Regions from separate parts of the uncultured Ruegeria sp. genome, predicted to be linked through region 2. Evidence: riboswitches for the same ligand, from Rfam matches in the RefSeq annotation. Region 2 holds a riboswitch; each other region holds the start of a gene.
The links. Region 2 has a riboswitch for cobalamin ahead of Q1B13_RS04700 (CbtB domain-containing protein). Riboswitches for the same ligand answer to the same signal wherever they lie in the genome.
Positions count from the first base shown of each region.

Region 1: linked by a shared signal. The riboswitch ahead of Q1B13_RS11905 (DUF1636 domain-containing protein) and the one ahead of Q1B13_RS04700 (CbtB domain-containing protein) in region 2 are both predicted to bind cobalamin.
Region 3: linked by a shared signal. The riboswitch ahead of Q1B13_RS23300 (hypothetical protein) and the one ahead of Q1B13_RS04700 (CbtB domain-containing protein) in region 2 are both predicted to bind cobalamin.

Region 1 is NZ_CANLDZ010000007.1:106,115-109,332, forward strand. Features, by position in the region: gene Q1B13_RS11895 (ABC transporter substrate-binding protein) at 1-844, opposite strand, end outside; gene Q1B13_RS11900 (ABC transporter ATP-binding protein) at 857-1,633, opposite strand; gene Q1B13_RS11905 (DUF1636 domain-containing protein) at 1,630-1,986, opposite strand; cobalamin riboswitch at 2,085-2,295, opposite strand; gene Q1B13_RS11910 (hypothetical protein) at 2,341-2,844, opposite strand; gene Q1B13_RS11915 (hypothetical protein) at 2,841-3,062, opposite strand; gene Q1B13_RS11920 (D-lyxose/D-mannose family sugar isomerase) at 3,197-3,218, opposite strand, start outside.
Region 2 is NZ_CANLDZ010000002.1:393,656-396,873, forward strand. Features, by position in the region: gene Q1B13_RS04685 (cobyrinate a,c-diamide synthase) at 1-98, shown strand, start outside; gene cobA (uroporphyrinogen-III C-methyltransferase) at 95-823, shown strand; gene cobF (precorrin-6A synthase (deacetylating)) at 816-1,559, shown strand; cobalamin riboswitch at 1,603-1,812, shown strand; gene Q1B13_RS04700 (CbtB domain-containing protein) at 1,848-2,018, shown strand; gene Q1B13_RS04705 (CbtA family protein) at 2,023-2,721, shown strand; gene Q1B13_RS04710 (hypothetical protein) at 2,785-3,218, shown strand, end outside.
Region 3 is NZ_CANLDZ010000024.1:49,494-52,711, reverse strand. Features, by position in the region: gene Q1B13_RS23310 (DNA polymerase III subunit gamma/tau) at 1-735, opposite strand, end outside; gene Q1B13_RS23305 (protein-tyrosine phosphatase family protein) at 861-1,373, shown strand; gene Q1B13_RS23300 (hypothetical protein) at 1,365-1,772, opposite strand; cobalamin riboswitch at 1,860-2,080, opposite strand; gene Q1B13_RS23295 (hypothetical protein) at 2,238-3,095, shown strand; gene rsgA (ribosome small subunit-dependent GTPase A) at 3,128-3,218, opposite strand, start outside.

The DNA.
Region 1 (3,218 bases), on a different contig from region 2:
TGACCGCATCGGTTTGCGACATCACTGGATGGTCCTGAAGAAATTTGAACGTATCCGCCGCCCCATTGCCGGTTTGGTAGTCCAACAACACCAGAAACTCGGGGTTTGATGCGGCAACAGCTTCCCACGAGGTGCGGCCCCAGCTGGTGTCCAGATCGTGGGTGACGTTTTCGCCACCGGCGGCAGCGATCATCGCGTCAGGTATGGCAAACTTGCCTGCCGTAAAGGGCGCGTCCGCCGGACCGTCCAACAGGAAGACGCGAGGCTTTGCCAGATCAGCGGTCCGTGTTTCGATGTCCGATAGCTGATCTTTCCATTCGGTGACCAGCGCTTCGGCCTTGTCTTCAACATGCATGACCTTGCCCAGGCGCAATACATCGTCAAACAGAAGGTTCATGCTGGCGTCGGGGCGATCCTTGTCCAGATGCACGCAGCTTTCTGTCAGGATCATGGTTTTGATGCCAAAGGGCGCCAACGTGTCGGGCGTCACGTCGCCACCTGGCTTCATGCCATAGTACCAACCGGCGAAGAACAGATCCGGCTCGACAGCCACCAAATTCTCGATCGTGGGGTATTTTGGGGCAAGTTCAGGGATTTCGCCACGCAGCGCATCAAAATCTGGGCTGGTTTTGTACCAACCCGTGATCCCGGTCAGACCAACAATCTTGTCTTGCAGACCCAACGCAAAGGCCATGTCGGTCATATTCATATCGTGCACAACCAACCGCTCGGGCATTGTGTCAAACACCAATGGCTCACCGCAGTTGTCCACGGACATTTCGTGCGCCGCTGCACCGTTGGCCAGGCCGGTGATCAACGCCACAGGCCAGAGTTTCTGCATCATGATAAACTCCTGTTATGATGTCAGTTTTCGTTTTCGGATGTCGAGTGCCGGGATCAAGCGGCCTTCATGCTGGAAGCACAAATAGTCCACTCCAAAGGTGTCCCGGACGCGATCCGGGGTCAGCACTTCAGTCACAGGCCCGAACCCTGTCAGACGGGTGGTTTTCATCAACGCAACATGGGTGGCAAACTCGGGGATCATGACCAGATCGTGGACAATCATGACCACTGTCACACCCAAATTTGCGACCAATGAGAGCATATGCCCCTTGGCGTCCGGATCCAGGTGATTGGTTGGTTCGTCCAGGAACAGCAGCGACGGGTTTTGCGCCAGGGCACGCGCAATATGCGCGCGCTGCCGTTCGCCGCCTGACAGCATCCGCATTGATTTACCGGCCAAATGGGTCAGCTCGGTTATCGCAAGAACCCGGTCCAGATCTGCTTTGTGGTCAGCCGCTGACCGGTCAGCCTGAATGGGTATTTGGCCCAGTGCAACGTAGTCCCGCAGCCTCAAGCGGCCGTCCGGCAATTCCTGTTGGCCGACCACGGCAATGGTCCGCGCCCTTTGCTGCGCTGACAAGCTACGTAGGCTTTGGTTGCGGATACGCACATCGCCCAGGGCAAGCCGTTCAACACCGCATAACAGGTTCAAGAGGGTGGTTTTCCCGGCACCGTTTGGTCCGGCGATGGCCAGAACCGCGCCCTCGTCGAGATTGAAGGACACGTCCTTAAGCAGGACGTCGCCATTCAATGCATAATATCCAAGGCCTTCGGCGGTCAAAAAGCTCATGACCCGTTCTCGGCAGGCAAACATGGCAACCGCGAGAGTGTTTTGGTGAGCAGGGCAGGCGGGCGCTCGGACGCGCTGGTCCAACCGTCCTCACTGTCGAGATACTGATGGGCAAACTCGGCCACTGCGGTCAGATCCTTTAGGCTTGTGATTTCACCGAAAAGATACTGCGCTTTCTGCTTCGCCTGTAGGCCAACAGTCATGGGCCGTTCACACCCTGCCATGCATGCGATCAGTCGCGTCGCAAATCCGGTTGGCAGCTGCTCATCCAGCAGTTTTTGCGCTGTTTCAGCCGCCACTGGTCCCTGGCAGGTTGAGCAGATTAGTACAAAGTGGTCAGGAGTATCGGACATAGCAGTCCCCGCCACTCAAAAAATGCGGACAGAAAGTGCAAGTCTTGTGAACACGCAGACGCGCCATCATAGCCTCCTTCCAGGACGCCCCGCCCCGGGTTGGTTGAACATCTGATGGCAGGTCTCCTGACTTGCGGGTCGTCGCTTGGCCAACCTTCCCGACCCTCTGGGCCAGTGGTGATTTGGCGTCGCTCACCGCCTACAGTTGCGGGGGCAGTCACGGAATTGGCCCGATTGTCGTGGGCCGCACCGCATTCCCATTTTCATCCCCAAGGAAAACCTAAGGGAACCATCCCGGCCAGCTAGTCTGGTGTCGCATCGATTGTCAAGCGTCAGGTCATGGCCAGCGCGGCGTCACTGAACCACACGTAGAGAAGGGCGTCGTGTCGATTGCCTTTGGTGATCGCCGCTGATGGGAAACCGGCTGGCCAATGTCAGCCCGGCTTGAAGCAGATGTGCATCGGGATACCCACCGGTAACCTGACCAACGGCGTCTCGCGCAGCGGGTGTTTCATCGCGTCGCATGTGATGTAGCATTTTCAGCAACGCTCTCTCATCACAAGTGACTTCCCGCCGGTCTTCCAGGCTCAGAGGATCTTTGAAAGCCAGCCCGTCAGTTCGGCAATGCAAGGCGGCCTTGATGACTTTGAAAACAAGGTGCGCAAGATTGAGGCCCTGATCGTGCCCCCACTTTTCGATTGCGACCGAGTATGCATGTTGCCAGGCTTGGGTTGTGGGCTCCGAAAAGCTGAGGATGAAATGCCGCATGACGGGAAGAAGGCCCCGTTCGAAATCATCGAAATCCCGCGATGCATTGGGTGCGCGCGCTTCGCTTTGTCCGGAGGTGGAGAAACTCATGCGCGCCGCCTTTCCGTTTTTACTGAATGGTTGGACAGGCTTTGAACGTTTTCGGGCAGATCGCATTCGGCGATTGGGGTTTCCCGCCGCGGTGATGCTGCGTGGGCTGGGAATCTGAGGGCGGCCTCAATTGCCTGCGGCAACTTTGGCTTCAGCGCACATCCGTGGCGGCTGGCGATAGTATCCATGGCCAATAGGTCGGTGAGTGTTTTTGTCATTATCGTCTCTCGGTCTCTGGTCCTTGACCGGGCGTGATTCCGAGGGATCTGACTGGGTCACACGTTATCTGACAAAAAGAGTCGGAAATGACAAGAGGAGTTGCGTCGCAAATTTACCCAGCTTCAGGCTTGGGTCAGTAGTCGGCGACCAGCAGG
Region 2 (3,218 bases):
TTTTTGACGCCGAAGGCGCCGAAGGGCCACAAACCGGGTCCGTTCGCGGCAATGTGACGGGCACGTTCTTTCACCTGATTGCAGAGGCCTCGGCATGAGCGGGTTTGTCTCGTTCATCGGCTCTGGCCCCGGTGATCCGGAGTTGTTGACCCTGAAAGCCGTCGATCGGATGCAAAACGCCGACGCAGTGCTGTTTGATGATCTGAGCAGTGGTCCGATTCTGACCCATGCGCGTGATGATGCGGATCTGGTGGGCGTCGGCAAACGCGCAGGCCGCCCTTCACCAAAACAGAACCATGTCAGCCGGTTGTTGGTTGAGTATGCCGAAACTGGCGCCCGGGTTGTTCGGTTGAAGTCCGGTGACGGCGGGTTGTTCGGGCGATTGGAGGAAGAACTGGTGGCCCTGCGCGAGGCTGGGATCGACTACGAGATCATACCGGGCATTCCGTCCGCCATCGCAGCGGCAGCGGCCGCAGGTATTCCTTTGACCCGGCGTCTGACCGCGCGGCGGGTTCAATTTGTGACCGGCCATGATGTCAGCGGCAAACTGCCGGAGGATCTGAACCTGCCCGCGCTGGCAGATGCATACGCCACAACCGTTGTCTTCATGGGCAAACGGACATTTCCATTGCTGGTCGAGGCGTTACACGCGCATGGCCTGCCTCTGGACACACCCGCGCTCATGGCCGAATCCGTGTCGACCCCTGATCAAGTGCTGCATCGATCGACCATCGGGGCTTTGTCGGACAGGCTGCAATCCGAGATCGGAACCGCTCCGGCGCTGATCTTGTATGGCCCGTTGGCGGAGTTCGACGATGTATGAACTGAATCTGGTTGGCATCGGTACCGGCAATCCAGACCATGTCACCTTTCAGGGTGCTGAAGCCATCCGCGCAGCGGACTTGATCTTGATTCCGCGCAAGGGCGAGAACAAAGCCGATCTGGCCGGAATACGCGAGCAGATCATTGCGCAAGTGACGGACACCCAACCGACGATTGCTTATTTCGACATTCCCAAAAGACGCGGTGATGACGGTTATCTGCAGGGTGTCGATGACTGGCATGATGCCATCGCGCTACGGTGGCAGGACGCAATCGACGCGCACCCAAACGCGCGCAATGTTGCGTTGCTGATTTGGGGGGATCCTTCGCTTTATGACAGCTCTCTTCGAATCGCCGCGCGGTTGGAGCCCAAACCCGTCAAACGCGTGATCCCGGGCATTACCGCTCTGCAGGCATTAACCGCAGCGCACGGAATTCCAATAAACGACATCGGCGCGCCCTATGTCGTTACGACCGGCCGCCGCCTGCGTGACGAAGGCTGGCCCGAAGCCATATTGACAATCGCGGTCATGCTGGATGGGGAATGTTCGTTTCAAAGCCTTGCAATGGCAGATTATGACATCTGGTGGGGCGCTTATGTGGGTATGACAGAAGAAATCTTGATCCATGGACCGTTGGATGAAGTGGCCGAAGACATCCTTGCAACCCGCGCACAAGCCAGGGCTGATCATGGCTGGATCATGGATATCTATATCCTGAAAAAACGCGCTGTGTGACACGAAACGTCGCAAATGGCGATTGCGTCGGCGCGACGTTCCCGGCTAAATGGAGGCGTCTGGTCCTGCCGGAGATATCCGGATGCTAAGAGGGAATTTGGTGCGCCTTCCTTTGAAGTCTAATCCAAAGCCGCCCCCGCGACTGTAAGCGGTGAGCCTGTGTTCAACCAGCCACTCCCGAAGTTTTGGGGGGAAGGCGAACAGAGGCACCGACCCGCGAGCCAGGAGACCTGCCAGGCGAGTATTGAAACACCGGCCGTCGGGTGCGACGGCACAGGAGGACAAGAAATGACAACACAAACACTTAAGGCATCCGCCTCGCGCGCAGGCCTAATTCCAGCGGTTTTCGCAGTGGTTCTGGGCCTTGGCATCGTCACGCTGGCAGGTCACGTGCAGGCATCCGCGCTGCATGACGCCGCCCATGACGTGCGTCACGCCACCGGCTTCCCCTGCCACTGAGCTCATGTTCAGTCGCATTCTGACCAGCGCTTTGTTCGCTGGCGCTGCAGCGGGGCTGATTGCCGCCTTGCTGCAGTTGTTGTTCGTGCAACCCGTATTGCTGCACGCAGAGCTATATGAATCAGGTGAGTTGGTGCATTTCGGCGGCGCGGCCGTCACCGCCCATCCCGAACTGCCAGGCATGTTCTCGGATCTTCAGCGTGACGCCCTTAGCGTAATCTTCACGATGCTGACTTACACCGGCTACACACTGATTGTTGTGGCACTTATGTCGATTGCCGAAGGACAAGGCCACAAGGTTGATGGCCGAACGGGTGTATTGTGGGGGCTTGCCGGATTTGTCGCAGTGCATTTCGCACCGGGTTTCACCCTGGCACCCGAAGTGCCGGGAGTGGCCGCCGCTGACGTCTTCGCACGTCAGATCTGGTGGTTTGCGACCGTTGCAACCGCTGCCGTAGCCATGTGGTTGATCGCTTTTGGTTCCAACCTCATCAGCTATGTGTTCGCTGCGGTTCTGCTGATGGCGCCTCATATCATCGGCGCGCCCGAGCCGGAGTTTTTCACCGGCCCCGTCCCGACCGAGATCGGCGCCCTATTCGCGGCGCGTGCGTTTGGCATCGGTTTGGCCGCTTGGGTTCTGGTTGGGTCTTTTGCAGGATACTTTTGGCAAAAAGAGGCTAAGCACGCCGAAGCGCACGCCTAACTGGCGACTTAACGGCCCGTCGGGAACCACCCCGGCGGGCTTTTCCCTTTTCAAGGATACAAGATGTCCCGCTCACTTGCTTTGTTTGCAATTGGCCTGATCTTTGGTGGTGGGGCTGGCTTTGTGCTGGCTGCGGCCAACGGCGTCACGTTTGATGGCCATGATCATTCTGATCCCGCGCATCATGGAGGCCATCAGGCCGAGACCGCAGCGCATGATCATTCTGCAGTGATCAACTTGCCTACTGGACCAAACACGCCCAGCGTGAAAGTTACTGTGGTCAAAGACCCCATGGCCGGTTGGAACCTGCATGTCTTGCCGCAAAACTTCGAATTCGCACCGGAAAGCGCATCTGCTGCGGACCAACCGGGCAAAGGGCACGCGCATGTATATGCCAATGGCCTAAAGCTCGCGCGGCTCTACGGCAATTGGATGCATCTTGCAGACCTGCCCAAGGGCGAGGTTGAAATCGAGGTTTCGCTGAACAGCAACAGCCA
Region 3 (3,218 bases), on a different contig from region 2:
GGTAGCATCACGCGCCGAGCCTTCAGCGGCCCGCGTGATCAACGCCAGCGCGTCATCTGCAATCTCGGCGTTTTCGGCCGCTGCTATCTTGCGCAGCAGGCCTATCATGTCTTCGGGTTCAATCCGACGCAGGTCAAATCGCTGACAGCGCGACAGAACCGTAACCGGAACCTTGCGAATCTCGGTGGTGGCGAAGATGAACTTCACATGTTCAGGCGGCTCTTCCAACGTCTTGAGCAGCGCGTTGAAAGCGCTGGTCGACAGCATGTGAACTTCGTCAATGATATAAATCTTGTAGCGAGCGCTGGCGGCGCGGTAGCGGACGCTGTCGATGATCTCGCGAATATCGTTCACACCCGTGCGGCTGGCGGCGTCCATCTCCATAACGTCGACATGACGGCCTTCCATGATGGCCACACAATGTTCGCATTGCCCGCAAGGTTCGGTTGTTGGTTTGCCTTCGCCGTCGGAACCGATGCAGTTCATGCCTTTGGCGATTATGCGTGCGGTGGTGGTTTTCCCCGTGCCGCGGATGCCCGTCATGATGAAGGCTTGCGCGATCCGATCCGCCTCAAACGCGTTTTTCAGCGTGCGCACCATTGCGTCCTGACCCACCAGATCAGCAAAGGTTTCCGGGCGGTATTTGCGGGCGAGAACCTGATAGGCGGGGCTGGGTGCGTCGGTCATGTTTACTCTGGCGGATTCGGGGCTTCGGCACAGCGTAGTGGTCACCATCGCCCGCGTCCACAGCAGCGTGCGAGGATTTTTATTTTGGAATCGGACCGGATGCGCGTATTGCTAGAGGGGTACATTTCACGAACTATTTTTCGCGACGGTAATTAAAGGGGGGAGAGCGTTACATGTCTCAGCTGGTGATCTACGCCTTGCAAGTTGGAGGAGGCACGCTTGCCCTTACATCAATGCCCGGTCGCGGCGGGGACTACGCAGGTGATCTGGACACAATCTCGAGCTGGAAGCCGGGTCTTGTGATTTCTACGGCAACCGAAGTCGAGATGTTTCAGGCCGGCGCGCAGGACTTTGGCAGCGATATTCAAAGTCGGGCTAGCCGATGGGTTCATCTGCCAATCGAAGACTTTAACGCGCCACCCCGCACCGTTCTGGATGAATGGCCGTCCGTCAGCTCTGCCGTGCGCCATGCCTTGTCTGGAGGCGGTCGTGTCATGCTGCACTGTAAGGGCGGTTGCGGCCGGTCGGGAATGCTTGTTCTACGGCTGATGGTCGAATGTGGCGAACAGCCCGACAAGGCGCTGGTACGATTGCGCGCCTTGCGCCCCTGTGCCGTCGAAACAGACGAACAAATGGCATGGGCCGTCGGTTCGACCCTGGAAGAGGTGAGCGTCAGATCAGGTTGAGATTTGCACGGCCATCTGCACGGGTTCGCGAGGTTTAAGAGCCAAAACCTCGAGCATTGCGCAAGGCGGCGTTGCGATGATCCCGGATGGCATGGTCTGGATATCGGTGCCAAAGATCATGTTGGCATAATCGTCCAGCTGTTTGGTGTTTGCCGCGGCATCGGTGCCGCAAAACACGCGCATCTGATCGGGCTGGGCCCGAAACCGCGCAGTGCACCCCTCAGGACAATAGGTCAACTCGCTGCTGCCTTCGATTTCGAATTCCGAAGTGGTGACTGGATGAGCTTCTGCCATAGCCTGTGCCATCGCGCGCGCCATTCGGGCCAGTGCAGGGCATGTCTTGCCTGTCCGTTGACAAACGGTTGCTGTGTATTCGTGGGTTCTTGTCTTCCAGATCATCTTGCGCCCTCTGCGCGGCGGACAGGGGCTTGGATCAGGCAGGACGGCGGTGTGCTGTCAGGACCTGCCCGGACACCCCGCCCGAGTTTCGGTTACAGTTCCGATGGCAGGTCTCCTGACTTGCGGGTCATCGCTTTGCCGACCTTCCCGGCCATTGGGCCAGTGGTATTTCGGCATTGCTTTCCGCTTACAGTTGCGGGGGCAGTCGCGGATTTGGATCGTCCGGAGTATCCGGTCAGAACCGCACCGTGTTCCCTTTTCATCCCGACCCCTAGTAGGGGGCAGGAACCATCACACAATCGCTAGCGTCTGATTGTGCCCTGAGTCAAGCTGGACTTTATGTCTTGCGCTCCTACTCAATCCCAAGCGGACGTGTGGTCAACCTGAACTGGTGTTGACTCGGGTACAGGAATTGGTGCCATTTGAGCGTGGTGAACCGATTGGTTCAGTTTTTCCGAGGTCGCTATGTTGGACACACAGCAAAGGGTATTGACCGAAGACTTTCGGTTCCCGTCCGGGCCGGCGATGCTTTCGGCACGGCTCTATCGGCCAGTTTCCGAGCCAGAAATCGTTATTGTTCTAAACAGCGCAACCGGAGTTCCACGAGATTACTACCGATATTTTGCGCAGTGGCTGGCGGAAGAACAGGGCATGGCCTGCCTGACATATGACTACCGGGACTTTGGGCACTCTCTATCCGGAGATCTCAACAAATCCACAGTCACTATGGCAGACTGGGCGCTGATTGATATGCCCGCGGCCAGGGCCGAGATGCGCCGGCGCTTTCCGAAAGCGAAGCAATGGACCATCGGTCACTCGGTGGGCGCGATGCTGGGCCCGGTTCAACCCGACATTAGTCAGATCGACCGAATGATTGGGGTATGTTCGGGGCTGGTCACACTGAAAGATCACCCTTGGCCGTATCGTGCGCTGGCGTGGTTGTTCTGGTATGGGCACGCACCCTTGCTTGCGCGTCTTTTGGGGTACCTGCCAGGAAAGGCCATCGGGTTCGGCACGGACCTGCCAGCTTCGGTTTACTGGCAATGGCGCAAATGGTGCACGGCGCCATTGAATTACGTTCCTGAAATAGGCCTCGATTTACCGGCGGTCAAATGGTCAGAAACAGGAACTCCCGCAGACCTGTTTGCCTTCGAAGATGACGAGATGGTCCCTCCGGACGCAGTGTGGCGGCTGGCGGATCTTTACGGCCCTGACACCAAACAGCATCTTTTGTCTGCGTCTGAGTTTGGTCTAACCGAAGTCGGTCACATCGGGGCGTTTGCCCGCCGGAATGCGGCTGTCTGGCCTAGGTTGATAGCGTAAGGGATGGGCGCCGAAAACTCGGCGCCCAGATATCATCGGCCGTTGCGAGAGTTTTTGTCTTTCATCACCGAACGGACCATTTTGCCAAACGCCTTGTCGCGCGCGCGGGACTGGGCCACGGTT